DNA from 4 places in the Spongiibacter sp. IMCC21906 genome. Region 4 is predicted to be linked to each of the others. Evidence: riboswitches for the same ligand, from Rfam matches in the RefSeq annotation. Region 4 holds a riboswitch; each other region holds the start of a gene.
What was found. A riboswitch is a leader RNA that binds a small molecule or an ion and turns the genes downstream of it on or off. The one in region 4 is predicted to bind cobalamin.
Positions count from the first base shown of each region.

Region 1 (7,502 bases), 1.3 Mb from region 4:
CGCAGCATTAAGCAGCATCCAAATTTAGCGAGGGGATAAAGGTATCAATCGGTACCACCAACAATTTCTGTGCTGCTCATGTTAATGACCCTTGCGCTCGTAGGTCGGTGCATCATAAGCACTGTAATCAATGGCTTCGTCTTTCCATAAACCTGACAACTCAGCTTTGCGCTCCTCAATGGTTTTGCCAAATACCGCGTAATGAATCGCAGCCATTTTTTGGCCCAGCTCCTGATGGCTCGCCAAGCCCAAAAACACCCCTGCCTGCATAAAGCCCTCTAAACGATGACGCTCCACCGGCGCAGCTTTATGGCCATCGCGAGAAGCCTTAAACATCCTGCGCAGACGCTGCTCCACTTCAGCGATATAGGTTTCTTTATTTATCATGTCTTCTTTATTCATAAGGTCCAGCATCCCTGTGGGTGACAAAAACAAACCGTAGCAATCAAACTCATCAACAGCGCGCTATGCGTGTTGCAAAATATTAACAAGCCGACCAAAGGGGTCGCGAACGTAAAATCGACGCACACCCCAAGGCTCGCTAACCGGCCCGTATTCAATCGCCACATTGGCCGCATGAAAACGAGCCAGGGCCATATCAAGGTCATCCACCTCAATGGAAAGATCCGGCACCGCCGTTCCCGAGCCGCCCTCAGAGCCAAAACTCAATTGCACCGTCATTGTTTGATCTGAGCCGTAAGTTTGAAGCCAGCCGTGATCCATCAGCAACTTCAAGCCTAAAATATCGCCATAAAAAGCCCCGGCCCTGCCCAGCTCGGCCGTCGCGGTATTGGACGTAATGCGCTTAACTTTCATTTTTAACCTCGGCTCTGTTGCAGCGTAGCGGCTCCGCAGTCTCCACCCTTGCCAGCACAAACAGGCCAGTACAAAACTGCCCCAAGCAATTTGATTGATCCATGTTAGCCATTTACCTTGCTGGAAAGCTATAATCAGACAAGGATTTTTATCAAGCTGCAGACAGCCTCGGCATTCAGAGAAAATAACACCTATGGCCACCTCAAACCGCCCAGACGATAACAACTTTGCCTCATGCTACGACACCTTAGGCGTTCAGCGTCTTGAACGACTACACGAAGAAAACCAAGTCAAAATGGTCTTTACCGGCACCCCGCAATTCCTGAACCCTTCCGGCAGTATTATGGGTGGATTTCTTAGCGCCATGCTCGACGCCGCCTTAGGCGAAGTGGTGGTTAACAGCCTGAGCGAAGCCGAATCGCTGTTTACCTTGGATATCAAAGTGAGCTTTATTGCCCCCGCCCGGGCAGGCAAGATCTTCGCCGAAAGCCAATTAATCAAACGCGGCAAGCGGGTCGCCTTTAGCGAGGCCCAGCTCCTCGATGAAGATGGCAAACTGGTAGCCACCGGCAGCGGCACCTTTAATATTTATCAAATGACAACCGCAGAATAACGCCTACACACCCGGCAGCTTACAACATTGCTATTGTTGCTATTACAAAATACCGAGACCTTCTGGATACCGGCTCAAAGCCTGCCCCGGCCTTCGAGCCGGGGGCCTGCATGACAATAGCATGGTGTGTTCTCCTGTCACCCCAGACGCGCAGCGAGCCCCTCCGCCTGCTCTATTCCCCTTTATTAAACGTTCGTCATCCCGGACGCGATAGCGAGCCGGGATCCAGCTACGGTACAAGCCGCTACATCGAAGTGGATTCTTACACAGAGGTCTTATGGATACCGGCTCGGGGGCCGGTATGACGATAGCGTGGTGTGTTGCCCTGTCATCCCGGACGCGCAGCGAGCCGGGATCCAGCTACGGCACAAGCCACTACATCGGAGTGAATTTTACACCGAGGCTTTCTGGATACCGGCTCGAGGGCCGGTATGACGATAACGTGGTTGTTGTCCCGTCATCCCGGACGCGCAGCGAACCGGGATCCAGCTACGGCACAAGCCGCCACATCGAAGTGAATTCTTACACCGAGGCATTCTGGATACCGGCTCGGGGCCGGTATGACTCAGTCTTTTTGGCTAGACCACCAATACATTACACTCGTGAGATTCAAGCTAAAACGTACCCAGGCCTACGAGCCCGAGACTAGCATGACTAAACTACCTGAAACCTCGTCATCCCGGACGCGATAGCGAGCCGGGATCCAGCTACGGCACAAGCCACTACATCGAAGTGAATTCTTACGCCGAGGTCTTCTGGATACCGGCTCGGAGGCCGGTATGACGATAGCGTGGTGTGGTGTATTGTCATCCCGGACGCGATAGCGAGCCGGGATCCAGCTACGATACAAGCCACTACATCGAAGTGAATTCTTACGCCGAGGTCTTCTGGATACCGGCTCAAAGCCTGCCCCGGCCTTCGAGCCGGGGGCTGGTATGACGATGGTGTGGTGTGGAGTGTTGTCCCGGACACGTAGCGAGCCCCCTCCGCCTGCTCTATTCCCCTTTATTAAACGCTCGTCATCCCGGACGCGCAGCGAGCCGGGATCCAGCGCACAAAGGTAGGTATTAACAATGCCCCTGCTTAGAACGCAATATTAAAAGTTATAACGCATACCTACCCGTAACGTTCTGGGTTCTGTTGCGCGACTCATGGTGCAGTCCACCGCGGCACAATCCACATCATCTGAGCTGCTGCCCGCATCCAGCCCTTCGACATAAGCCGGGTAGTAATAGCTGATATCTTTACCATCGTTATCCAGCAGATTAATCATTTCGGCGTACAGGGTGATTTTCTGCCAATGATAGGCACCGCGAATATTGACGGTGGTTAAGGGTTTGGAGCGATGGCCATTGTCTGCGGTGAGTGCATAGGCACCTAAATAACGAAGTCTGGCACTGACTTCCCACGCGGCACGGGTCACTGAAATACCAAGCTGGGCGGCTTCTTCAATGGCGTTCTCGACGTATTTCCCCTCGGCGCTATTATTATAACGAGCATCGCTATGGGCATACACCGCGTCGATACCCACACCGTCAAAGGGCTGCCAGAATAACGTTAACTCATAACCATCCCGCTCAGATCCCCCCTTGGGTTCCACTGAATTGGAATCACCAACAAAAATTAGCTCACTGTCCTGATCTAACCACCAATAACTGGCGGTAAGCTGTACATCACCAATATTGGCTCGGCCACCAAACTCATGCCCCGTTCCTTCAGACAAACCGGGTACCCTATCAGCCTTGTTTACCACTCCTCTAGCATCGTTAGAATGAAAGCCTTTTCCCCAGTTTCCATACCATTCCAGCCATTCATTAGCGGCGTAGGCCAAACCCAATTTTGGTGAAATCTGGGAGTCACGCTCTTCACCATCAAAGGCACCGCTATTATTTGCCGTCGCATCAAAATAGTAATAATCACCACGAAGACCGATCAATACCCGCAACTGCTCATTGGCATGCCACGCTAAATCTACATAGCTGCCGATGGCGCTTTCCTTAATATCGTTACTGCTGATTTCCGCTACAAACTGTCCCTTGTTATGCTGGTTTAAGCCAACCGGTGAAATATCGTCGTAACGAAAATCACCACCCACCGTCAACTTAATATGATGACCGTCTACAATCATTTTATTGGCGTAGCCACCCAACGTCTGGCGCTTATCAAACTGCTGAATCTGAAAATCGTAGGTGGGATTGGACTCCATCTTCCAATCATAATACTGAGCGTAAAATCCGGCCTGCCAATCATCACCATGCAGCTTTGAACCCAAAATCCAGCGGCTTGTTTGTCCTTTCGCACTATCGTCCAGCGCGCAATATTCATCCTCACAAACCGCCGAGCCAATGGCCCGCTCGGGAATTTGCTCGGTGGGTTGCCATTTAGCATCGTAAACAGACAGCGTGAATTCAGCCTGCCCAAAGCGGGTATCAATAAGGTATTTACTCCACAGTGAAACATGCTCCAAGACCTCTTCCTGCTCCCAAGGCCCATCGTAGGTTTTAGACTCGCCAATCACACTCAGCTCGCCAGCGCCCACCGAAAGGCTGTGCCCTGCAGCAAGCCGTGCCCAACCGTATTCACCTAGTTCCGCCGAGATAAAGCTGTGCTCTAACCGATCAATGGTTTCAATCGATGATGAACCCGCCAAAGAGAAATCTCCCAAGGCAGCGTAGTAAGGTCCCTTACGGTAATTCACCTGCTTGACGGTTTCCGGGATCAGGCCATTAACATCAAGATATCCTTGACCGTGACCATGGGAGCGCAGATTCCACGGCACAGCATCCACACTCACGGTGTAATCGGTACCATGGTCCAGGTTAAATCCCCGCAGAAAATATTGATTGGCTTTGCCACTTCCTGAATGCTGTACGGCAACCATACCGGGCATGGCTTCCAGCAATTCGGCTACTTTTAACATGGGTCTAACCAATAAATCTGCGCCGCCCACCGAGCCTTCGCTGGCCGAGCCAGCAATACCCACCAGATCGGTGGCGCGACCAAACACCGTCATTTCTTCTAGCGATTTATCGCTGCGATGACTTTCAGCATGTGCCATAGAGATGCCGATCGTGGCCAGCAAGACGGCGATATTGATTCTTATCCCAAGGCGGCAATAGCGCGATTGAGCAGTATTGTTTTCCATCGTTTTATCCCAGTGTCGCCGGAGCCAAGGAAGCTGGCGCGGCAAGGTTGCAAAAAGAAGGCACAGCACAATGACGCCACTGGGAAAGTGACGAGATCGTTGCAAGAAGCCCTCCGCTTCATCCAAGAAAATACTGCTCAGGCCGGTTTCGGGCTTAGGGACCACAATCCCTTCACCGTTGCGGGGGCAGCGTCGGTATTACTTGCAGCAGCCATCAAGCCACAGCGCACCGAACTTCCCGTTTACCCTGATCCAGCCACGTTTGGCAGCGTGGCGATCAGGCACCTGATCAGCGTTGAAACAATGCAGATACGGTTTGCGTATCCGCGATAATATTAAGGTGATTTTTCAGACAATCTTGCTGAAAAAAACACTAAAAAATGTGGCTTAACGACGTGGTGATTACTCCCCTATTAACACCAACTTTCCGGTTTTAGGGTCGCGATACACTTTGCCCAGCGCTTCATAGCCCGAGCCATCGTCAACATGACGTTGCAGTGATTCTGGTGCCTCACTCAACTCTTTACCCAAGGAAACATTCTGCGGTGTTTTTTCGGTTGAGAAATGCTTTTGCAAATCGGGGCTAAAGGAAACCAGCGCGGCAATAAGCCCACAGGCAAACACCAGAATAATATCGACCAGATTGGCCATAGGGCCGAGGGGGTCTTCATCGGTATCTAAAAAGGCACTGCGCCGCCACTTATCCATTGCTATGACCTTTATACTGCAGCTCTGACAAAGCTTGGTCATACCAGCGACGCCGCAAGCGCCCCAGTACAAAACCAATCATCCCCGCCAACAAGCCAATCACCGTGGTATCAAAAGCCACCGTCATTGCCGTGGTTAACACCCGCAACTCACCTTCACCCAGTGCCGCCAAACCGGGGCCGAGGGGAATCAAGGTGCCCATCAGCCCCAGCATGGGGGCCAGCCGGGTGATAAAATCTGCGCGTTCAATACGACGCTTACCGGCCTGAAGCAAGGCATGTTCACCGCCACGGCGGCTCAGGCGCGCAATCCCGCCCCAGCGTTCGCCCAGACTGATGCCCACTTCGTACAAGGCCAAGGCAACAAAAAACAGCAGCGCCCACACCACCGGTTGCAACAGCAGCGACGTGATTTGATGCATAAGCCCCAGCGAAATGCCTGAAAACATCGTAACAACCCCCAATCAAATTTAGTTGTGGCTACGGCCACGCACAGCACCCATCGCAATTAACAACAAGCCTGCCGCCAAGATCCACAGCCAATACCACTGAGTGTCATCAGAAGCCGTCTCTGACGAAGCATGTGTAGAAGATTCTGAGGGCGGCGGCGATGTGTTAGCATCGACTTGCACCTCCTGAATATGGCTTGGAACCGGTTTGTCGGCGATGCTTTGCTGACGACGACTCTCTGCCAGCAGCTTTTCCAAGGCGGCGGCCTTCTCTGCCGATAACTGAGTTTTTACTAAGTTATACATGGGATGATTGGCATGAGTATGACCACTGCCGGGATTACCGTGCTCGATAATATTATCGGCAAACGCCTCCGCCAGTTGTTTAACCGTCGCCTCATCAGCCTGCCAAAACCCCTTGTCGACAGCTACCAACATCACCGCCAGAATATTGCTTTGCACATAGCGGTTATGGCCATCGCTTAAAAAGTCATCCAGGCCCAGATCAAGCTTGTCGTCAACGTAGACCGCTTTCACTTCTTGCCATACCCAGTCATTAATAATCTCCGGGCTGGTCACCTGCCAGCCCCAAAGATACTCAATAAATTCACTGCCCATGGTACGGGCGCCTGAATAGCCTTCATTCATCAGCGGCTTAATCCACTGCGGGTTAAAAAACCGCCCCCGCAATTCTGACAATATCGCGGTATGCAGCGCATCAATGCGCAAGTCATTGCCGTCGGCATGATTGATCACTGCACTGGCCGGCGCCTTGCCCCGCACGGTTTCTACAGCAAGATTAAAGCCCCCTAAATAATCAAAGGCATCGTTGTTATCGACCAAGCCATAGAGATTACTGGCTCGCCCCAAATAGGTTTGGGAAATACCCGCCAGCTGCTGGCGAAACAGCGCTGGAGCGGCCTGACCATCAAGACCAACCCCGTAAGCGTGACCCATACGTTTGCTGAATACCTCGGCCAGTTCGCTGCGATCTTTCCACGCCCCGGAGCGCTCTACCAAGCGATTAATACCGGCACCATAAGAACCGGGAGCAATGCCAAACACCCGCACACTGGCCTGACGACCCAAGGTCTCGGCATCAATATCACCTTGCTCTGCTAATATTTTTCGCGCCTGATTCACCCAGTTATTTGCCACCTGATTTTTATCCAGCGGCTCATTGCCGCCCTGTTGCCATTCCCCCAAGGGTTTCAAGGCCGCCCGTAGCGCGGTGGTTAAGGCAGGAAACTGCTTGATTATCCGGTCCCGGCTGGCATCCAATGCCAACAGACTGGCCTTGTCTAGCAACAACATATGCTCGCCGTAAAGGTCTCGGAATAAGCCCGATGTGGTAAAAACCACATCAAACCGTTTGGGCTGACTGGCGCTTAATGGCAGTCGCTGTAAACCTTTTATAATGCCGCGGCTATTCCAAATTGGCTTCACCCCAAGCAGCTTCATACCAAAGGCAATCATCGCGCCTTCATCTCTCACGGCGTCAGAGGCCCAAAGAATCACACCTTGTTTATTACCGGCAATATCCTCGGTATGGGCAGCAACCCCCGACTCACCAGACAACACTTTATTAGCCAACGTCTCACCCGTCGTAAAGGCTAACTGGGTAGGCAGCAAACTGCCGTCCAAAGCATAAAAATTGCGACCGGTGGGCAGCGCCGCTGGGGTACGAATAGGATCATTGCCTTTACCCGGCGCGACAAAGCCACCGTTTAAGCCATTTAGCAAAGCATCCATCTCGGCCTTGGGAGAGGCCT
Region 1 is NZ_CP011477.1:64,172-71,673, forward strand. Features, by position in the region: gene IMCC21906_RS00290 (MFS transporter) at 1-8, opposite strand, end outside; gene IMCC21906_RS00295 (hypothetical protein) at 82-402, opposite strand; gene IMCC21906_RS00300 (VOC family protein) at 466-816, opposite strand; gene IMCC21906_RS00305 (PaaI family thioesterase) at 1,010-1,429, shown strand; gene IMCC21906_RS00310 (TonB-dependent receptor) at 2,526-4,574, opposite strand; cobalamin riboswitch at 4,697-4,878, opposite strand; gene IMCC21906_RS00320 (DUF2149 domain-containing protein) at 4,977-5,282, opposite strand; gene IMCC21906_RS00325 (MotA/TolQ/ExbB proton channel family protein) at 5,275-5,730, opposite strand; gene IMCC21906_RS00330 (cobaltochelatase subunit CobN) at 5,752-7,502, opposite strand, start outside.
Region 1: it holds a riboswitch for cobalamin, as region 4 does, so the genes downstream of both, IMCC21906_RS00310 (TonB-dependent receptor) here and IMCC21906_RS06150 (TonB-dependent receptor domain-containing protein) in region 4, are expected to answer to the same signal.

Region 2 (7,502 bases), 640 kb from region 4:
AACAGCGGCGCTAGCGGTAGTTTCAAAGGCCAATCTACTTCCAGCTCCATTGCTCGCCATGCCAACAACTGGCCATAGTTCAACACCGGAGGCCCGGCAATTTCGCGGTGTAAATTGAGCGTTAACTTTCGAGATTGCAGGCCTGATAACAATTGTTGCGGCGCATCTCTGGCGATGATTTTTCCCTCGTCAATAATGGCGATATCCCGACACAGCGATTCTGCTTCTTCCAGGTAATGCGTGGTTAGCAAAATGGTGGTGCCGTCACGATTCAAATCTTTAAGTAATGCCCAGGTTTGTTGCTTGGCTTCCACATCTAAGCCCGCGCTGGGCTCGTCCAGAATTAACACTTGGGGTTGATGCACCAGCGCCCTGGCGAGCATCAATCGACGCTTCATGCCCCCGGATAAACCCCATGCTTTTTTGTCAGCGCGATGACTGAGTCCAACCTTGTCGAGCAATTCAGCGCTGCGTTGGCGTGATTTTTTCAGCGACAATCCGTAATACATTGCCTGGCTTTCAATAATTTCCCGGACCGGCTCAAAGCTATTAAAATTGACCTCTTGGGGCACCACACCAACACAGCGTCTGGCTCGCATAGCCTGACGCTGATTATCAAAGCCCTGCACAAAAATTTTGCCCTGCTGCATATTGAGCAGGCCACTTATCAAGCCGATCAAGGTACTTTTGCCTGCGCCGTTTCGGCCCAACAAACCAAAAAACGCCCCCTGGGGAATACGTAGATCAATACCCGAGATCACCGGCTCGCCATCACCGTAGCGCTTATAAAGCTGCTGGATTTCAATCGCCGCGCTATGCATTATTTCTCCAAACATGATTGGTCACTGACATGCCTCACCGACATAGGCAAGCAATTTGCCTTGCCGATCGACAGCACACACCTCTAAGGCAATAGACTGGGGAAGATAGCGACGCGCCACCTGGACAGCCTTCAAGGCGATATGCTCTGCCAACGGCACACCCTGTTGCTGGCAATAATTCAGGGCTTGCAAACTGGTATTGGATTGCAGAATTTGTTCTCGGAGAACCTCGTCACCGTTCAGCAACATGGCCTGCTCCGCCAGCCACGGAAAATCAATCGCGCACCGGCGGCTGTGGGTATCCAGATGTCCGGCGGCGAATTTAGTGAGTTTGCCAAAGCCCGCCGCCAGGATAAGCGCGGGTACAGGGTGACGGCGCAGATACTTGAGCACGGCACCAAACAGGTCGCCCATTTCCACAATAGCGGCATCACATAAATTAAATCTTTGCTGAGCGTAAGCCTCGCTCGTGCCGCCCGTACAAGCCGCAATTCTTTGCAGCTTATTTGCGTTAGCAACATCGATGGACTGGTGGATTGAGGCGATATAGGCCGAACAGGAAAAAGGACGAACAATGCCCGTGGTCCCCAACACCGACAAACCACCGACGATGCCCAGGCGACCATTCATGGTTCGCAGCGCAATACGCTCGCCGTTGTCGATACCCACCGTCACCAAAAATCCGCCTTGGTAATCGGCGTCCATCGCCTGTTGCTGCAAATGCGCCACTATCATCTGTCGAGGCACCGGGTTTATCGCGGGCTCGCCTACCGGCAATACCAATCCTTTACGGGTGACCGTTCCCACCCCTTGGCCAGCCAAGAACGCCACGCCGGGTTCCGCTTTTAGCTGGAGTTTTACCCACAGCCGGGCGCCATGCGTCGCATCGGGATCGTCACCGGCATCTTTAATTACCGCAGCCAGTGCGGCATTAGCCGTTAACTGCAAGTCAGCGATAAGTAACTCTCTAAACTCACCTCTGGGCAGGCGAATTCGCGCGGCCTCGGTATGCTGGCCTTGAAGCAGCAAGCGTGCAGCCGCCAACGACGCCGCCGTTGCGCAGGCGCCAGTGGTTAAACCCGTTCGTAGTGTGCCATTATTTTCTGTTGTTTCTGGGCGCAAGCTGGGGGCAGACATATTCGCCAGCAACCCTAACAAAAAGACAGCGGCGAAAAGTGAAACGTGGGATAAACCAAGTTAAGAGAATACTGTTTACACACGATGTACAACTCCCTGTTAGCTCGCGCTTTGGCGAAACTAAATACAGGCGTGCGGTAAACAGGGATAACAGGCGGCGGACGAAGCGGAACAAGCACCAGTGAAGAATCCAACCGGCCTGTCGTCGCCCACCGCAACGCTCGGCTTAATATCAGGCCGGTCTCCGGGCTTATGAGTGGGCAAAAAACCCGAGGTGATCACCTTCCCATATCCGAAGATACAGTGGCATGAGATCACCCTGCACTCACTTACCGTTGCGGGGGCAGCGTTGGATTTGCGCTGCATAACAGCCGCTCACCAACTTCCCGTTTAATCCCACTGCGAAGAACCACAAGCAGGACACCTGAAAGAGGCCGCAACATTAACAGGGCGACAATAGCAGGTCAAACGACAAATAGAGGCGATTTAGAATCGAGGGAGAAGACACATTAACCTGACCCAATAGGAATATTGAGCCAGGTTATCAAGCAATGCGCTTAACTTAGTGGGTAGTGGGAAGGGTACGGCAGCATGGCCACGCCGCTATCAACTGCCGCCTGGGCGACAGCTGCCGAGACCACACCCAGCAAACGGCGGTCCACCGGCTTGGGAATGATGTAGTCTGGACCAAAGCTCAGGCTCTCTACTCCGCAGGCATCGATCACCACTTGAGGAACCGCTTCTTTTGCCAGCTCACGAATAGCGTGCACCGCAGCCACTTTCATTTCTTCATTAATCGCGGTGGCGCGAACATCTAGCGCACCCCGAAAAATAAACGGAAAGCCCAATACATTGTTCACCTGGTTAGGGTAGTCCGAACGACCGGTAGCGACAATCAAGTCATCCCGTATCGACAGTGCCAGCTCGGGTTCGATCTCGGGATCAGGGTTGGAGCAGGCAAAAACAATAGGCTTGGGCGCCATTGTACGCAGCATCTCTTCGCTGAGAAGATTGGCGCCAGACAAGCCAACAAAGACATCGGCGCCGTTAATAGCATCGCTCAAAGTGCGCGCACCCGTATCGTTTTGAAATTCTTTTTTGTATTTATTAAGACCTTCGCGGCCAGGGTAAATCACCCCGCGACGATCGATCATATAAATATTGTCGTAGCTTGCACCCAAAGAAACTAACAGGCGCATACAGGCGATAGCCGCAGAGCCAGCACCTAAGCAAACAATTTTTGCGGTCTCAATGTTTTTGCCTTGAATCTCAAGCGCATTGATCATGCCTGCAGCGGTAACAATGGCCGTGCCGTGCTGATCGTCATGAAACACGGGGATATTGCACTGCTCAATTAAAACCCGTTCAATTTCAAAGCATTCAGGGGCTTTGATATCTTCCAGATTAATACCACCAAAGGTGCCGGCAATACGTTTCACCGTATCGACAAATGCATCGCTGTCTTCAGCATCAACTTCGATATCAATCGAATCGATGTCGGCAAAACGCTTAAAAAGCAGAGCCTTCCCTTCCATCACCGGCTTACTGGCCAGCGGGCCCAGATCACCCAAACCAAGAATGGCCGTGCCATTAGAGATGACCGCCACCAGATTGCCTTTGCTGGTGTACTTGTAAACATTGACCGGATCTCTGGCAATTTCCCGCACAGGTTCCGCAACACCGGGGCTGTAAGCCAGTGATAAATCGCGCTGAGTTTCAGCGGGTTTGGTAATGGAGATTGCAATTTTGCCCGGTGTAGGCAATGCGTGATAATCCAGAGCCGCTTGTTTTACATCTTTGGACATGCTCAATTCCCAGTTATTGCGCCACTTCCCCTAAGGGGAAGGCGGCTTAAATAAATGAACGGGGACCAATAAACTACCCGCCCGGGTAGCTCCCCTGTGCAAAGCCCACCACATTACATGTCAGTATGTCATATGTCGGCTTTTTTGCGCTTCGCACTGCGGCCTTCTCTGGGCCTGTATTAATGCGCTCTGCAATCATTGCAGACCAGCATATCGGGGTGGCGTAAGTCCATTTTAAAACCTGCCATCCCCGTCCGCGGCGGCGTTCTTTTGCGCAGCCATCCCCGGACTTCAATCTGGTGCCCTATATAACTGTCTAACGGCACCGAAAAATATCTTAGCTCTGATTTTGCCAACCGCAACACTAAATCACCGTCCAGCCTCAACCACAATGCCGAACGGCTATTGCCGATGGACTGGAGCTGTCCCCGTACAAGGCGAAAGCCTTGATCCGCCGCTGTCAGCGCTGTCGTCGACAAGCTTGCTTGCGACCACACGCCAAGACCCTTCGACTTCGCCTCAGACTCTGCGGCACGCAAACACTGTCGATATGGCTGCGGACTGGGTGGCACAGCAATATGCCAAGCCGCTCCGGCCTTCAGCAGTGCTTCGCCAAGATGACCACCCTCCCGGCGTAAAAACACAGTGGCCAAGCTGCGACCATAGCGATCCAGACCCTGCTCTTGCAGATACACCCGCTGACCTGGGCTTAGCATAGCCGCCAATGTTTGCTTAGCCATGACAGCATGGGCCTCATCGGCCTTGCCATCTTTGCCCAGCTCCGGGGCGTTCACCGAGAGCAGACGCACTCGTCGACCATCCCGTAAGCGCAGGCTATCACCATCTGTCACCACAGACACTTGAGCAGACTTAAGACTAGCAGTACCCGGCAAACATTCGGCCTGAGCCCAAGCGGTCATTAGGAAGCAAACGATAAAAACAAAAATGCCCGGCGGATAAAGGCCGGGCATTCTGCGTTTCAGAGCGGCAAAACCTCGCCACTCTAAAAAAGTCACAATCAGGATTTAACGCTGCCGCGGCTACCGAAACGTTTGCGGAAGCGATCCACGCGACCACCGGTATCCAGCATTTTCTGCTTGCCAGTGTAAAAAGGGTGGCAAGCCGAGCACACATCAACGTGCAGGTCTTCAGCCAGTGTAGAACGTGTTTCAAACTTGTTGCCGCAGCTACAAGTGACGTTCATTGCTTCGTATTTTGGATGGATATCCGCTCTCATGGGTCGTTCCTCATAGTGCGCCGCTAACCCGATCTCTCTTTGCCGGGCACCGCGCCGGGTAATGACGTGGTTAAAAATTAGGCGGCGAATATTAACAGAATATTAGCCAGAAGCAAGAGTTTGGCCCCTTGCCGTCTCGGTTTATCAAGCCATCAGACGTCGCCACACTTTTCTTATACACTGCTGGCTTTAATTTTACCCTGAATTTTATCGCCACCGGCATGAATACACTGGTTTCCATTGCCATTCCCAGCCCTCTGCGCCGCCACTTTGACTACCTGTGGCCAGCGGAACTGACTGCGCCCAGACCCGGCGAACGGGTACTCGTGCCCTTTGGCAACCGCCGCCTTGTTGCCACCGTACTCGATTCACTGGCCAGCAGCGATGTTCCGACCAAGCAACTCAAAAGCGTATTAGAGCGACTGGATCAAGGCGAACCCGCCATCAGCAAGGATCTGCTCGCACTGGCGCGCTGGGCAGCGAGCTACTATCACCACCCCATAGGTGAGTGCCTGCAACAGATACTGCCAGTCGCCCTGCGCAAAGCCACACCACCCAAAATCGCCACCACCGCCTGGCAGGCACATGGCAATACAGACGAACTGGCTCCGTTACCCAAGCAGGCTCACCAGCAACGTGCGCTACTCAAGGCCATTCAGCAAAACGGTCAGCTCAGTCGGCGCCAAATTAAAGACATGGGTTTTAGCAACAGCGTCCTCAACGCCCTAATCAAAGGACATTATTTAAGCCCCTGTGCAGAAACTACTCCAGCGCCGCCAGCGCCTCAACCACCACTCACCCCCAACCCAGAGCAAGCGGCCGCCGTAAATACACTTACGGCAGCACTGGGCCGATTTGAGCGTTTCCTTTTAGAAGGTGTAACAGGCAGCGGCAAGACCGAGGTCTACCTGCAAGCAATTCACAGCGTATTGCAACGCGGCCAACAGGCGCTGGTGCTGGTCCCCGAAATCGGCCTGACGCCCCAAACCCTGGCCCGCTTTGAACAACGCTACCCCGGCCAGGTAGTCGCGCTGCATTCCGGCCTCAATGACAACGAGCGCTACCGCAATTGGCAGGCAATCAAACACGGAAAAGCCGCTATCGTTCTCGGCACCCGCTCCGCGGTGCTTTGCGACTTTGCCGAACTCGGATTGATCATTGTCGACGAAGAGCACGATGCCTCTTACAAACAACAAGACGGCTGGCATTATTCGGCCAGAGACATCGCCGTTAAACGCGCCGCGGACTGGTCTTGCCCGGTGCTGCTGGCGAGCGCCACACCAAGTTTGGACAGCCTCTATAACGTCAAGCAGGGCCGCTATCAACAATTGGTACTGCAGCAACGGGCCGGGGACGCCAAGCCGCCCAGCCAACGGCTCATCGATATTCGCCAACAACCCTTAGACGAAGGCTTAAGTCCGCTGCTGTTCAAGCAAATAGAGGACACCCTCAACGCCGGCAATCAAGCGCTGGTATTTCTCAACCGCCGGGGGTTTGCGCCGCTGGTGCAGTGCCACAGTTGCGGCTGGATGGCCGAATGTGAATCCTGCGATGCCCGCATGACTGTGCATTTTAATCGGCGGGAACTGCGCTGCCACCACTGCGACGCCCGAGGGGCACTGCCCAGCCACTGTCCCCAATGCCAGAACAGCAGCCTGACGTTTCAGGGCCCCGGCACCGAGCGTTTAGAAATGGCGTTAAAAAGGCGCTTTGCCGACACGCCTGTTATTCGCATTGACCGGGACACCACCTCCAACAAAGGCAGCATGCAAACCTTGGTGGACCGTATTCACAATGGCGATCCTGCGGTATTGGTAGGCACCCAAATGCTGGCCAAAGGTCATCACTTTCCCGATGTTACCCTCGTCGCCGTTGTCGATATCGATGGCGGTCTGTTCAGCCCGGACTTTCGGGCGGGAGAACGCACCGGGCAATTACTGTTACAAGTCGCTGGCCGGGCCGGGCGAGGTGACAAACCTGGCACGGTGCTGATTCAAACCCACTGCCCCGACCATCCCGTATTGCAACAACTGGTACACAGCGGATATGCCGGTTTTGCCAACACTTTAATGGCCGAGAGGGAATTGATGGGCTTGCCGCCCTGTAGTTTTATGGCGGTGATGCGTTGCGACGCCAAGCAACTCAGCAGTGCCGAGCAATTTCTCACCACCGTGAGTCAAGGTCTTCAAAATCACAAGCAATGCGATATTATCGGCCCTCTGCCCGCGCCAATGGCCCGGCGGGCGGGGCGCTTTCGTTGCAGCCTGCTCTTTCAGGCCGCAAAACGCAGTCAACTTCACACGGCCTTAAACCAAGCCTGCCACGTCGCGGAACAACAGCGGCGCCTTGGCGACCTGCGCTGGTCTATCGATGTCGATCCCATTGAGATGTTTTAAAAGGCTTGGCACACGCGCCGCCCAGCTGGTGCATTTTTAAAGCTAAGCCGCCATAATATGCGGCCCCGTATTTTTTAATCCCAGCGGGCACTTAAAACGGCACCCT
Region 2 is NZ_CP011477.1:704,590-712,091, reverse strand. Features, by position in the region: gene IMCC21906_RS03235 (ABC transporter ATP-binding protein) at 1-821, opposite strand, end outside; gene IMCC21906_RS03230 (cobalt-precorrin-5B (C(1))-methyltransferase) at 843-1,958, opposite strand; cobalamin riboswitch at 2,176-2,401, opposite strand; gene IMCC21906_RS03225 (malic enzyme-like NAD(P)-binding protein) at 2,516-3,763, opposite strand; gene IMCC21906_RS03220 (thermonuclease family protein) at 3,943-4,734, opposite strand; gene rpmE (50S ribosomal protein L31) at 4,782-5,000, opposite strand; gene IMCC21906_RS03210 (primosomal protein N') at 5,129-7,396, shown strand.
Region 2: it holds a riboswitch for cobalamin, as region 4 does, so the genes downstream of both, IMCC21906_RS03230 (cobalt-precorrin-5B (C(1))-methyltransferase) here and IMCC21906_RS06150 (TonB-dependent receptor domain-containing protein) in region 4, are expected to answer to the same signal.

Region 3 (7,502 bases), 120 kb from region 4:
CGGGGGTGATCTCGCCATATTTGTCGACATGAACAAATAGCTCGGCATACTCAGAAGCATAGCCATTTTGGATGAAATCTTTGAACTCAAGGGATTCGTCAGAAATATGGTTAACCGTCAGGTCACAACAGAGGTCGTATTTGCTGGAAATGCGCTCTATGTCGTCCCAATCGCCAAATGCGGGGTCGACTTCTTTATGGCTAAGTGGCGAGAACCCACCGTCGGCATTAGAGGGAAAAAACGGCAGGATATGCACGCCGCCGATAGCATCGCTAAGGTGTTTTTCAATGACGGTATTGAGGTCTTCCAGATTGTTTCCCAGTCTGTTCGGGTAGCAGATTAACTGCACCGCATTTCGTAATCCCATTCGCTTTTCTCCCCGGCAGCGTCATTTAAAAATAGGTAGATGACTAAAGCCATGCAAATACCGTGCAGGGCTGGATGCTTTAAATTTTCGCTGAATAGCTGCGATCATCAGGAATTGCTCTGCAGTGCCAAGAGAATTAGCGCTGATTGCGCCATACTGACGTATACGGTTTTGCGCTGGCGGCTACGTGCTCAAATGAGTGCTAAGCTAAAAAGGCGTTATTGATAAATAGTTTTATGGGGGAATTATGAAGCGGCTTTGGCAATCTCTATTTTTGGTGATCTGTCTTTTTCCAATGCTGGCCTCAGCGCAGGACGAAGAGAGTGGGGTACTTAAAGTCGGGGTGAAAGCAGTTGCACCCTTTGTTGTGAAGAGCGCAACTGGCTGGAGCGGCTTGAGTGTTGAACTGTGGGAAAGCATTGCCCTGCAACAGGGCTGGCAAACTGAGTGGGTAGAGCTGGATAGCGCCCAATCTCAAATTGACGCCCTGGCCGCTGGCGAGGTCGACGTGGCGGTGGGGGCCTTGTCGATGACCTCTGAACGAGAAGCGGTGATGGATTTTAGTCATCCTTTTTTCACCACCGGTCTTGGCATTGCCACCTCAGTGGAAAGCAGCGGCTGGTGGGCTCTCTTGGCGCAACTGGTATCACCGGCGTTTTTGAGTGCGGTGGGGATATTGGCGGTGTTGCTTTTTGCAGTAGGCGGTTTGCTTTGGTTGGTGGAGCATAAGCGCAATCCCGAGCAGTTTGGCGGAAGCTTGTCGCAAGGAATAGGCAATGGTTTTTGGTGGTCTGCGGTCACCATGACTACTGTTGGCTATGGCGATAAAGCCCCTGTTACCAAGGCAGGACGTTTGTTGGCCACCATTTGGATGTTTGTGTCGGTTATTACTATTTCCAGCTTTACCGCCGCGATTGCGTCATCAGTCACGGTGAACTCCATGACTACAGCAGTGACGGGGTTGCAGGATTTAAATCGGGTTAAGACATTAGTGGTTGCGGGGTCTACGGCTCAGCAGGCGTTAACCTTGCGGGGCATTAAATCGATAGAGGTGACGACAGCGGAAGAAGGTTTGGAGGCCTTGCGTAATGGCACTGCAGATGCACTGGTGTATGACGAAGCCGTGCTGCGGTATTTATTGAAAGATGGCGATGCGCAGCTGGAAGTGATTGAGTTTGCCGGAAGCCAGCAAGAATATGCACTGGGTCTGCGAGAAGACTTCCCTCAGCGTGAGGCGCTGAATCAAAGTTTGTTAGCGGAGACCCAGGCTGCCAGTTGGCAGATGACTTTGCAGCGATACTTAGGACAGCAATAAGCAGGCTTTTAACGTGATGTGGTCAGCGCCGGTGGATACTGTCCGTTAAACGATACTGTCCGTTAAACATTGGATGAGTAGCTCGGCGCAGCGTTGCCCAGCCAAAGTGTGTTTGCCAAACCAGCGCTGTGGTTTACCGCTGCCACCAATGACCGCAATGCTGTCTGTGCCTGTTCCTGTTGCCAGTTCCCCTGATACTGGGCTGCGAATATTGGCTTTGTGTAAGACATGGGCTTTTGCTTCTGTGAGCAGGGTGATGATCTCGGTCATGCTGGCAACGGAAAGCTGCATATTGCTAATACAGACAATGTTAATTGTGCCTGGTGGCAGTGTGACAGGATTCTGCCAATCTGCAGGGTCGCCGGCGCAACGGGCGTTACTTAAACCGCTGGTCAGGTAAATAGCGAGTCGTTCGCCTTCAATGGTCGTCTCCGCCCAGCGCAATGAATCCATCGACGCTGCCGTCATCATGCCTACAGTTGTAGCTGTCCAGCCTTGACTGTCAGCGTATTGTTGCAGTGTTTGCTCGGGTGGTTGCTGGCTATCTGCGCCGCTTACCTTAAGATTTAATAGTCGGTTTGCCTCGCATACGCCACCATTTAATGCGGCGGAGCTGAGGCACCGGCGAGTGCCCTGCCAATGCAGAGCGAAGTGCTGATCCGCCGGTGTCCAGTGCCAGTCTTGGTCATTCATTGATATTCATCGGCATCAGTTGTTATTGCAGCCATTAAACCAAGCACAAATGGTGTCCGGGTCGGATGAGAAATACCAGTGAACAAAGGATGCCACGGTGTTGCGGTAACGGAAAATGCCTTCACCCACCCGGCCATCGGCAAACTCGCTGCGTTCTTCCTGCTGGTCATTTTCCAGCTTGGCGTAATGGAAGGTGTGGCCCCGTAACGACGTGCCGGGAAGATGCTGATAACCCAGTGCGGCTAAGCGCGGTTGAACGACGGCTTGTTCATTGAACACCCCGAGCATCTCAAATTCTTGTTCGTCGTGTTGCAGAGATTGTTGCAGGTAGAGCATGCCACCACATTCGGCAACACAGATTTTGCCATCGTGAATGTGAGCGGCGACTGATTCACGCATACTTGTGTTATCGCTCAAGATTTTTGCATGTAACTCGGGGTAGCCGCCGGGTAGATACAGCGCGTCGCAGTCTGGAATTTGGCTATCATTTAAAATTGAAAAGAAGCTAACTTCCGCGCCCTGCCGTTGCAGAAAATCGATGTTGGCGTGGTATAAAAAATTTAAGGCTGGGTCTCTGGCAATGGCAATGCGCTTACCTTTTAGACGTTGTTCGAGGTCTGGTTTTACTGACTCCAGTAACAGGTCTAATGTTTTCCACGGCAGTTTTTCCAGTGCCGGTGCGAGCTTTTCTGCCATCGCTGCAGCGGCGGGGCCGCCCGTGTCTTTGCCGCCATCAATACCTAGGTGACGTTCGTGTACTGCCAGTGCCGGATCGCGATGAATGGCGGTGATCCAGCGAGTAGGGGGACGAATGCTTTCTTCAAGCATACTCGCATGGCGAGGGCTGCCCACTTTATTGGCCAGCACTGCGACAACATCTACGTCTTCGTCGTATAGGCTTAGGCCGTAAATAAGCGCACCAAAGGTTTGTGCTTGGGCAGAGGCGTCGGCGACCATTAATACCGGCAGTGCAAAGTCTTTGGCCAATTTGGCTACCGAGTGTTCACCGTCGAATAAGCCCATTACGCCTTCAATGAGGATATGGTCGACTTCTCTCGCTCCTCGGGCTAGCTCGCGTTGAATTTCTTCCCGGCTTTGCATCCAGTAGTCCAGCTGTCGCACTTGTAGACCTGTGGCATGCTCCAAAAAAGCAGGGTCTAAGTAATCGGGCCCCATCTTAAATATACGAACCGTTTTGCCCGAGTCTAATAAGGCCTTTGCCAAGCCGGCAGTTACCAAGGTTTTACCGTGGCCGCTGCCGGGTGCCGCGACGATTAATGCACTGCCGGTCATGAGCTGTCCTCGTTGTTAATAAAAATGTGCTGACAGCTATGCTGCCTGCATTAAAAATGTGTGTTTGCTTGCGGTGACGTTACATTGACGCATACATATTGTGTTGCGACGTTGATAGTGAGCAGGTTGGAGGCGCAGGAACAAACGCAGCCAAAATCTGCTGAAAAGCTCACAAAAAAGCGAAAAGGAAGGGCGGGATAGATTGCGGTATGCACTCTGCCCGGCCTGTTGCCCACCGCAACGCCATCGGCTGTAGCAGGCAGGTATTCGGACTTGTGAAGCGGTGTGTTAAACACTGGTTCACTTACCGTTGCGGGGGCAGTACCGGCCTTGCTGAGTGCGCACCGGTTTCCCGTTTAATTTGCCACCGTGGGTGGACAAAACCTGTTACGGCCCGGACTGTAAACGAAATCTTAAGGCTTTGGCAAGAAGGACGATTTATAGTGGTAGCCGACCGGTGAGTAAATCTTTTGCCATTACCCAGTCGCCTATAAAGCTGTAAAGCGGATGACTAAAGGTGGCAGGGCGGTTTTTTTCAAAAAAGAAATGTCCTACCCAGGCAAAGCCGTAGCCAATAAGCGGTAGTAGCATTAGCAGTAACCAAGCGCCGCTGAATATGGCTGTTAAGAGTACGACTATTACCAAACAACTGCCGATAAGATGCAGTCGTCGACAAACAAGGTTTTGATGTTCAGCTAAATAATAGGGATAAAACTCGGCAAAGCTGTTAAAGGTCATTTGATTATTATCGTTATTCATACTGCCTCCATTAACGAGCAGATATAACACATGACGACTATATATACCCGGGGCTGGCTAGCTTGCAAGATGTTGGCTTGTGGTTTTACAGGCTAATTGAGTGACGTGACTGAATTAGTGCTTATGAACAGCAAAGGCGCCCTTAAGCGCCTTTGCTACATCACTGTGCTCAAAGCTTAGAAACTATAAACCAGGGTAACGGCTGTTTGACGATCCAGATGTACTGTTTCTTGGGGAACGGTTTCGTTGTATTCCAATATATAACTGATACTGAGACCAAAGCCGCCAACGATTTTTGTTTTTAGTGAGGTGGTTGATTTACTTACGGTGTTTTGGTCACCGCTTTCTACCGTGAGTAGCTGACTCAGGCTAGCGGTTTCAGACAAGGAATATACGAGTTCGGTGGATAAGCGCAGAATAGCTTCGCTAATTTGCCCGTCGCCTTCGTCACTCGGTGCTTCAAATTCGCTCACTCGTACACCGGGACCGACTTCTGCGTCCCATGTGAATTGGGTGGTTTTGAAAATTCTGCGGCCATAACCGGCTGACACGGTGGCCTGATAGCGATAACCACTAAACAGGTCTTTGTCTACGCCGCCGTAAAGAAAGGTGTAGTTAAACTGGCTGAAGTCATAGGCAAGACGGTTAGATAAAAAATAGGCTTCGGCGGAGCGGGTGCCATCGCTTTCGTTGTTTTGACCGTTTGCTGTTATGTCGTAGGTCCAACTACCGCGTTGGCGTTTGGCGTTGATTCTACCTAGCACGCTTTTTTCATCGGTGTTGCCCTCGGTCTGGTTGTAGCCAAACTGTACGTCACCTTTCCATAGTTTTGGCGGCTCCTGGGCCAGTGCATTCGCGGATGCAAACACTGCGATTGCCGCTGCCATATGCTTCTTCATGTTTTCCCCTTTAAGTCTTGGGTGAATGTAATGCGTATAAATTGGATTTGCGGCAGATGCTTAGCCGTCGGATTTGTGAAAATGTACGTCCATTTGCGGGAAGGGGATTTCTATACCTTCGGCATCAAAGCTGTTTTTGATGTCTTCCACAAGCTGCCAGCGCGTGGGCCAGTAGTCACCGGTGGCAACCCAGGGGCGACAAATTAAGTCAATGGAGGACTGGGCCATTTCATTCACTTTAATGGTGGGGGCTGGGTCTTTCATGATGCGTGTGTCGGCATCGACCAAGCGTTGGAGTATGTCTTTTGCTTTTTGCATATCGGCGCTGTAAGAAATGCTGACGACGAGATCGATACGGCGGCGGGGCATGACGCTGTAATTGGTAATTGCGCCAGACATCATTTTTGCATTGGGGATCATAATGCGTTTGTAATCGCCGGTGAGTAAGGTGGTAGAGAATAAGCTAATGCTTTCTACGGTACCGGAACAACCGCCGCCCTCTATCCAGTCGCCAACTCGGCAGGGACGAAATGCGATAAGCAGTACCCCAGCGGCAAAATTGGATAACGACCCCTGCAGTGCTAAACCAATGGCTAAACCGGCTGCGCCTAACGCGGCAATAACGGAAGCGGTTTGCACTCCTACATGAGCTAGTGCCGGAATAATCGTTACTGCCAGCAGCAAGGTAAAGGTGAGCTTGCTCATGAAGTTAGTGAGGGTTGGGTCAAAGCCGCGATTATTCAGGGTCTTGCGAAGCAAGCCGGAGAAAACCTTGGCGAGCCAATAGCCGATAAGGACGATGGCCAGTGCACCCGCAATTCGTATTCCTATCGCGCTGGCCTCAGGGCCGTATTGCTCAATAAATCCCTGCAAGTCCATTTAGTACTTCCTCGTTAATTTGATGAGGCTGCAATTATAAACAGCCCCCGTGGGGGCTTTACAGTAATCAGCTGATAAAACTGAAATAACTGGGCGATTGATTTCAATCAGGGCAAATCTGCAGGCGCTAATATGCATTTTTTGCGGTGTGTGACAGCGTTAGGTAACGCAGCTCACATTTCTAATAAGCCCTGAAACTGGTGTTGAACCGTTAATTGAGAGTTGGGTCAGTAACTCAGGCGCAAGCCGATTAGAAACGCTGATTTTCAGAGAGTATTTTAATAAAAACTTTACAAATGATAATCATTATCATTAAATGCATGTTGAGGATCATCTCCGGTCGAGTGAAATAGCACATTGGCTCATCGCCTGTATTTGTTATTTCGTTCATTTTTGTCACCGTGAATACCGTGAAAGGAACGCAAAATGTCATTTCAATTTCTATGTGCGGCCCATCGTCAGCAACTAAGCAGCAACGCCTCAGCGGCAGAACTTCGCTGGGAGGAATGGATGGAAACGGGGCGCCGTGCTTTTGCTGACCGGGACTGGCGACATGCGGTACGTTTTTTGGGGTGTAGCTTTGAATTAAGTGAGTTGTTATTGGCTTGTGACTCGCAACCTAATTTGGATGCCTTGGATAGATTTATGGTGTCGGGGCATTTTTTAGCCGAGTGCTTTGCCAATACCGGCAATAGAGACTTACAGCAGCATTGCTTGCTGGCGGTCCACCACCGCTTGTTAAAAGTGTTGCGCACCCCTGAAGGACGCAGCCTGCCATTGAAGCGTAATATTGAGTTTTCGCTGCAAATGCTGTCTCGCTATTACGAGGCAGAGGGAAATCGCGACGCCTTTGATCATTGCCAGCGAGAAAGCCAGCGCTTGTTAAACCGTTGCTATCATTAGGGCCTGTTAACGCTAATTTGATTGTCACTGCTGGGGGCAAAAATGGCCCCAGCCCCGTTTTCTACAAAGAAAGGGGTTGTGGCTAAAAATGCGCCACTCTTCGTTGCTCGTCTCTCATTGGGAACCACCAAACCACGCTCCTCGCGTCTCGATTGGCACATTTTCAGTCACAACAGTGGTAATCCAATTAGTGTTAACAGACCCTGGTAAGGCTATTGGCCATTTACCAATCAGTGCTAAGCTGTAGATTAAGTCACTGAGGGAGAGCAGGTAATGGACCCTAAGCAATTACATGAGCAGCTGCAGCGTTTGCAGACAGAAGTCGATACCTTGTCGGCCAATGATGAGAATCGCGCCAAGCTTCACGCTTTGATTGACGATATCGATAGAGAGC
Region 3 is NZ_CP011477.1:1,456,793-1,464,294, forward strand. Features, by position in the region: gene gtfA (sucrose phosphorylase) at 1-367, opposite strand, end outside; gene IMCC21906_RS06675 (transporter substrate-binding domain-containing protein) at 615-1,682, shown strand; gene IMCC21906_RS06680 (adenosylcobinamide amidohydrolase) at 1,728-2,375, opposite strand; gene IMCC21906_RS06685 (cobyrinate a,c-diamide synthase) at 2,391-3,668, opposite strand; cobalamin riboswitch at 3,909-4,071, opposite strand; gene IMCC21906_RS06690 (Mpo1-like protein) at 4,107-4,427, opposite strand; gene IMCC21906_RS06695 (YdiY family protein) at 4,604-5,326, opposite strand; gene IMCC21906_RS06700 (mechanosensitive ion channel family protein) at 5,387-6,205, opposite strand; gene IMCC21906_RS06705 (hypothetical protein) at 6,632-7,108, shown strand; gene IMCC21906_RS06710 (DUF4404 family protein) at 7,382-7,502, shown strand, end outside.
Region 3: it holds a riboswitch for cobalamin, as region 4 does, so the genes downstream of both, IMCC21906_RS06685 (cobyrinate a,c-diamide synthase) here and IMCC21906_RS06150 (TonB-dependent receptor domain-containing protein) in region 4, are expected to answer to the same signal.

Region 4 (7,502 bases):
AAATAGCGACACCCAGCCAAGCCCTAAATTTTCACTGCGGGCAGCCAGCCACAGGTTCTGAATGGCGCAGGCTGCAGAGGCCAAATCCATTTCCGGCAGGGTCCGGCGTCCAAACACATGGTGTTCTCGTTTATCCATTAATGCGACGACGAGCAGTTCTGCGCAGTCTGTAATGCCTTCCACCTTGAGACGCAGAAACTCGCTTTCTCGCTCTCCTAAAGCGGCGGCAGTGCGGTCGCGTTCTTGCTGTACTAGCTGATAAATATCCTCTCGCAGTTCAGGTTTACTAATACGGATAAAGCGCCAGGGTTGCATCAAGCCAACACTGGGAGCCTGGTGTGCGGCCAGCAATAAGCGTCGCAATTGTTCAGGGGGGACGTCGCCGCCACTGAAGTGACGCATATCCCGGCGCTGGGCGATGACCCGGTAAATGGCGTCGATATCACGTTGGCTGAAATCGCTAGTCATGTTGTTCTCTAGGCAGAAAAAAACGTTGGCCGTTTGCTTCAATGGCCATCAATGGCTGGTCGTAGAGCTTTTCTAGTGCGCCGGGTACCAGCATGGTATCGGCGTCGCCCCAGCAGGCTTCGCCATTGGGATACAGTAATAGCAGTTTATCGCAGCAACGGGCGGCGATGTTTAAATCGTGCAGGCACAGCAACACGCCGCAGCCCGAGTGAGCCTGCTCGCGAATTAGCTGCATAATATGCACTTGATGCTTTAGATCAAGGTGATTACTGGGTTCGTCGGCCAATAAAATTTGTGGGGTTTGAATCAGCGCAGTGGCAATGGTCAAGCGTTGGCGTTCGCCCCCCGAAAGGGTATTCACCAAGCGGTGACTCATGTGCTCTAGCTCCATGGCGGCGAGGGCTTTTTTGGCGATAGCCACATCGTCGGCGGTATCCAACTCCCAGTGGGATAAAAAGGGATGACGGCCGATCATTGCTGTTTCCAGTACGGTGCCGGGAAAGCCGTCCTGTCGTTCTTGAAAAATCACTGCTAGCTTTTGCGCCAAGGCTTTACGGCGCCAGTGACTTAGAGCTTTGCCCTCTAATAAGACTCGACCATGTCGTGGTGCTCGCAGTCCGGCAAGGGTATGCAGTAACGTGGTTTTGCCTGCCCCATTGGGGCCGAGTACTCCCCACACTTCGCCGGGGCGGATGGTGATATTCAAGGGGGTGCCATCGGCTTTGCCGGGAATATCTACCACGAGTTGCTCGGTTGATAACACGCTCATCCCCGGCTCCGGTATAGCAAGATCAAAAAGCTAGGCACGCCGATCATAGCGGTAATGACACCAGCGGGTAGCTGTTGAGGGGCAATAATGGTTCGGGCGAGGGTGTCTGCCAAGGTGAGCAGGGTGCCACCGGCAAGGGCTGAGGCGGGCAGAATAATGCGCTGGTCATTGCCCAATACCAGGCGCAGCATGTGAGGAATGATTAGCCCGACAAAGCCAATGCTACCGGCCGTGGTAACCGCAAAGGCGGTGAGTAAACTGGCGCCGATATATACCGTCCATTCCAGTTGCCGAACCGGCACACCCAACGCGGCGGCTTGCAGCGAGCCCCGAGCCAGCACGTTGAGGCTGCGACCCAGGGGCAGTAAAAAAAGGCTGACGACAATTAAGGTGATCAATGCTGGCCAAGGTGAACGGGCATAGGCCAAGTCGCCCATTAACCAATACAACATGCCGGGGAGTTGCTCGGTGGGGCCAACTGCCAGCATAAAGGTAATCACCGCGCCCCAGCCAGAGGCGACGACCACACCCGTGAGCAGTAACCGGGTGGGCGTCCAGCTGCCGGTGCCGTGGGCAAGCCCAAACACCAGCGTTGCCGATAGCACCGCCCCGGCAAAGGCGGAGCCGGAAACAGCCGTCGCTCCCAAGCCCATCAGCATGGCCATTAACGCGCCCACCGCCGCGCCGCCAGATAAGCCCAGCACATAGGGGTCGGCCAAGGGATTGCGCAGCAAGACTTGCATCAACGCCCCGGCCACGGCTAACAGCCCACCTGTGGCGAAAGCTGCCGCAGCTCTGGGTAGCCGCAGCTCCATAATTAAAGTTTGTTGTAGGGGGGAGCCACCACCCTGCAGTACCTGCCACAAGTCGGCACTGGAGACGGATACGCTGCCGAGAGAAACCGCAATGGCAAGCGCGAGCAGAGCGCTTAGCACCAGCGTAGCCAGCGCCATTATTTTAAAATGAGAACTGGTGAAGGCAGGCTTAGCGCCGCTCACGGGCAGTCTCCAAATGCTGGCAGAGCAGCTTGGCACCGTCTAGCAAGCGAGGGGTAGGGCGCTGCAGTGTCGACGGGGGGACAAAAAACAGGTTGTTGCGACGCACGGCAGTGAGTCCGTCAAAGCGTCGCCAGTCGTCTAGCCAGCCGGGGTTTTCTTCGCCCATGCCACCCGCGACAATCGCTTCTGGATTTCTGGCGAGTACGGCTTCTTGATCGATGCGGGTAGTGAGTCCGCTTAATTCGCCAAAAATATTGTCGCCGCCGCAGAGCCGCGTGGCTTCGCTAATCATATGTTGATTGTTGACAGTCATTAAGGGATTGACCCAAATTTGCTGAAAGACCCGGACTTTGTCGGCATTGCGATAACGCTGGCGAAGCTTGGCGATGCCGTCGCTAAAGTCTGTGGCGGCCTGCTCGCTCTGTTGGTCGGTGCCTGCCAGTTTACCCAGTCGACGTATTGTTGAACTCACATCATCAAAATGACGTAGCTCGCTGTAGTAAATGGGAATGCCCAGTTTTTCCAGTTGGGCGAGTTGTTCACTGGGGTTGCCACTGACCCAGCCGATAAGCAGGTCGGGTTGCATGGCGAGGATGGCTTCCAGGTCGAAGCGGTCGTAGCTGCCCACTCGGGGCAGTGTTTTGGCGGCTTCGGGGTAGTCACTGAAGCTCACGGCGGCAATAAGCTGATCTCCTGCACCGGCGCTGTAGAGCAGTTCGGTGGCGCCGGGTGACAGGGCGATAATGCGTTGGGCGGGTTGTGCTAAGCAAAGCTGGCGCTGTTTGTCATCTTCTACGCAGACCTCGGCCCGGCTTATGCAGGCAATAAAGATGAGCGCTAAGCTCAGACAAGTTCGCATTACCATTCCACGCCTTTGCGGGCTTTGATGCCGCTGCGGAATGCGTGCTTTTTGTCGTCGATCATCGACACGGTGTCGGCCAATTCTTTGAGGGGGACGGGTGCGCCGCGACCGGTGATAATCACACTTTGTTCACGGGGACGATTGCGCAGTGCTTCGTATACTTCTTCGGCATCGATATAGCCGTATTTTAAAATATAGGTCAGTTCGTCCAGCAGAACGAGATGGATGGATTCATCTTGTAGTAAGACTTTGGTTTGCTGCCAGGCTTGCTGAGCCGCTTCGCGGTCTTGTTCTTTGTTTTGGGTTTCCCAGGTAAAGCCAGAACCCATGACGATAAAAGGAACTTCTGGGCAGCGCTGCTGAATAAAATTGCGTTCGCCGCAGTCCCAAGTGCCTTTGATAAATTGCACAATCGCGGCTTTATAGCCGTGACCGATGGCGCGAATAATAGTGCCAAAGCCGGAGCTGGATTTACCTTTGCCGGGGCCGCTTAATACGATTAACACACCGCGTTCTTCAGTGGCCTTGGCGACTTTTTCGTCGATCATGGCTTTTTTAATCTGCATTCGCTTTTGGTGCTTTTCTTCGTCATTAAGCGTCATGGAGGCTCCTGATTGCTGAGTCAAACTGCGCCGTTTTACAGCGCAGAGTGTTTGAGCGGTGAATGATACCTTTATTTTGGTGTGTAAGTGATGGTGAACATCGCCTCGCGGCCAATTGACAGGTAGTCACCAAAGCTAAAACTGCGTGCACTGACGTATTCTTTGTCGAAGATGTTTTTCAGCGCCAATTGCAGTTTTATTTCTTCGTTTACACGGTAAAACACGGTGCCGTCGACTAAGCCGTAACCGCTGAGTTCGTCGGTGTTGGCGGTGTCTTCATAGCGGCTGCTGACTAAACGCAGGCTGCCGCTTACGCCCCAGTGCTGCCATTCGCGGCTGACGTCAAGGTTGGCTTGCTTGTCGGCACGGCGACGTAGATCTAAGCCGGTTTTGGCGTCGGTGGCGTCGAGCAAGCTGGCGTTAGCGTCGATGCGCCAGTCCATAATTTCTGTCGCGACACTTATTTCCCAGCCTTTTATTTCTGCACCTTCGATTTGATCGGGGCCAAAGGTGGCGGGATTGTATTGAATGAGCTTGTCTACGTCGTTTTCAAAACGAGCCACGCTCCAGTTACCCCAGCTGTGGTTGCCGCGCAATTCTAACTCGGTGTTCTCAGAGGTTTCTGGTTCGAGTGTAGGCACGCCGTAAAAGGGGTAGTACAAATCGTTGAAGGTCGGTGCGTTAAAGCCTTCGCCGTAGGAGGCGACGACTTTCAGTGACTCGGTAATATCAAATCCGATCGAGGCGTTGCCGGTATCGTTAGTACCAAACTGTTCGTTGTCGTCATTGCGGCCGCCGATGGTTAGATCAACCGGACCGAAATCTGCCTGCCACTGCGCAAAGTAGGCTTTGTTGCCACGGCTTTGCTCGCCATAACTGAGGTTGCTTTCAACCTGGTCGAGGAAGCGTTCAAAGCCGACGGTAACGACGTGATGTTCGCCAATCGACCAATCATTTTGGATACTGTAAACACGCCGGGTGGTGTCAAAGGTATCGCCACTAACACCCACGGCGGCCGGATCGACATAGTGATAGTCGATGGTGGATTCGTCTTTGGATTCGCCAACAGAAAGGGTGAGTAACCAGTTTTCGAGGGGCTGAAACTCACCGCGAATATTGGCAATGCTGACTTCGCCATCGGTGTAGGGTGAACAGGTATACGTCACGCCGCCGGCGCGGCAGTTATTGTCGTAGTCGCTTTCGGTTTGGCTATTTTGATAGAAGGCAAATAGCTCTGCCTTGTCATTAATTTTGTGACTGAAGCTCGCGTTGACGGCGGTTTGTTCAAAGGCGTCGTCGTCGCCGGCGACTCCAGCTTTGCTAGCGGTGTTATCTACGCCGTCGGTTTCTTCGCGCAGCACGCTAATATTGACTTGGGTTTGCTCGTTGCCCCCGCTGATGGCCGCCAATGCCTTTGTTGTGCCTTGGGTGCCAGCAGTGAGTTGCAGCATAGGCTGCAGGCCGTCGGTGTCGTGGTATTTGCGGGTGATGATATTGATAACACCGCCGATGGCCTCTGAGCCGTAAAGGCTGGAGCGCGAGCCGCGCACAATTTCAACGCGCTCGATCAATTCCGGCGGCAGATTGGTGAGTGCCGGTGCGCCATTGGTGGCCGAGCCGATACGCACGCCATCGATCATCACTAGAGTGTGGTTGCTTTGGTTGCCTCGCAAAAAGAGGCTGGTGCTGGCACCGCGGCCACCGTTGCGCACAAAGCTGACGCCAACGGCGCGGGACAGTAATTCTTGCAGGTCATTGGGTTGAATGCGTTCGATATCAGCGCGCTCGAAGACCGTAACCGGGGCCAGAATATCTGCCACCGATTGCTCGGTGCGGGTCGCGGTAACGACGGTGGTTTCTATATGGGACTCATTAGCTGTAATAAGCGGTGACGTGGCAAAAGTAAAAATACCGCCAACAGCAGCAAGAAGGGTTTTGTTCATGGTGTAAACCTCAAAGCTATAAAAGGAAGCAATGAGGGAGGGGTAGGGGTTATATACAAGTATACGACCGCTGATGGAGCCCTCCGCTTCATCGGGTGAATCAGTAGAGGCCGGTTCCGGGCTTGCACAAAATGTAAATGTGCTTACCGTTGCGGGGGCAGCGTTGGCATTGCGTTCACTTAAAAAGCGGTCGCGCACCAGACTTCCCGTTTAACTCTTTGTCACTAAATACGCGACGCAGGGCACCTGTTACTTGGCGCGCACTCTAAGGCTGCGCTGGGTTTTTGTCAAACTGGGCGGCTGCGGCAAGCTGGTGGCGTTTAGTGCTGATTAGCGGCTGAAAGGCGTTTAATCTCGTCTAGTAATTGCCGATTCATCGGCACTGGAATGCGATGTTGCTCGGCGAGCTGGCAAAGATAGCCGCTGATAAACGCAATTTCGGTAGGGCGTCCCGCTTCAATATCTTGCAGCATGGAGGAACGGTTAAGGGCGGTGTTGGCGGCAACGTGACGGACGGTGGCTAACAAATCGGGGTATTCGGGGCTGGCGTCAAACTGGGCTATCTCCGCGACAACGGCTTCCAGTTCGGCCAAGGCCACCGGGTTGTCTAAGAGCTCGCCGTTGCGGCAGCGGTATTTGACGGTGAGGGGGTTAATCGCACAATTGACTGCCAGTTTTTGCCATAGCACGTCGTCGATATTGTCGCTTACGGTCATGCCTAAAGGGCCAAGGCTTAGAGACCTTGCAATGTTAGCCAATTCATCGTGATCGAGTGGCGTTTGCTGGGTTTCTGCCAGCAAGGTTTTGGATTGCCCGAGCTGGGTGTTTCCTCGTCCGGCATGCACCAGTGAAAACAGCGACTGCCGATAAGCCCCCTCTGTTGTGGAGGCTTGTAGTAGCGTTGCCTGGGGGTAGCGCTGGCTGAGCATTTCGGCAATGCCCAGACCATTTTGCAGTAACACAATCACGGCTTTTTCTGCCAGCTGGTGTTCAATCGCAGTTATGGCCGCCAGTGTTTGTTGTGCCTTGGTGGTGATTAATATGTGCTCAATAGGTTTTGTTATTAAGCTAGGACTAGTCACCGGGACGGGGAGCTGCAGGGCAAGGGCACCCAGCTTGGCCATAATGCCACCCGCCTGGCGGTAGGCCTGCAGGCGGCTGTCACTGCGGAGGATAAGGGTGGCGGGAACAGCATTTTGATAGGCATAGCAGGCCCAAAGGCTGCCGATGGCCCCTGCGCCTAAAATATGCCAATGGATTTTTTCCTGCATGTAGTTCGTCTTGATAAGCGATGAATGACGGCACTGTAGGCCAGTAAGGTGCTGCTTGCCAATATTGACAAGGGAATCTTTGTGTCTGTTGTCAGGTCTATCTCGAAACATCTGGCCGGGCAGTGCTAAACTGGCCCCGACAATCTTGACGAGTTATTTAGCCATGCCCTCTTTTGATATTGTTTCTGAAGTCGATTTGCACACGTTTACCAATGCCCTTGATCAGGCCAGCCGAATTATTGACACCCGCTTTGATTTTAAAGGTGTGGATGCCAGTTTTGAGCGAGACGGCCTTAACGCGACAATTTTTGCTGAAGCTGAATTTCAAATCACGCAAATGGAAGACATGCTGCGCAGCAGCCTGATAAAAAACAACATCGACCCTAAAGCGATGACCGTGGGTGACCCGGAAACGGCTGGTAAGCAGGTGAAAGCAGGGGTGACCATCAAGAACGGTTTGGAATCTGATTTGTGTCGCAAAATTGTCAAAATTATTAAAGACAGCAAGCTGAAAGTGCAGAGCCAGATTCAAGGCGAGCAGGTGCGAGTGACGGGCAAAAAACGGGATGATTTGCAGCAGGTCATGGCA
Region 4 is NZ_CP011477.1:1,339,799-1,347,300, forward strand. Features, by position in the region: gene bluB (5,6-dimethylbenzimidazole synthase) at 1-468, opposite strand, end outside; gene IMCC21906_RS06130 (ABC transporter ATP-binding protein) at 461-1,237, opposite strand; gene IMCC21906_RS06135 (iron ABC transporter permease) at 1,234-2,235, opposite strand; gene IMCC21906_RS06140 (cobalamin-binding protein) at 2,222-3,094, opposite strand; gene cobO (cob(I)yrinic acid a,c-diamide adenosyltransferase) at 3,094-3,699, opposite strand; gene IMCC21906_RS06150 (TonB-dependent receptor domain-containing protein) at 3,771-5,642, opposite strand; cobalamin riboswitch at 5,733-5,907, opposite strand; gene IMCC21906_RS06155 (2-dehydropantoate 2-reductase) at 5,963-6,913, opposite strand; gene IMCC21906_RS06160 (YajQ family cyclic di-GMP-binding protein) at 7,077-7,502, shown strand, end outside.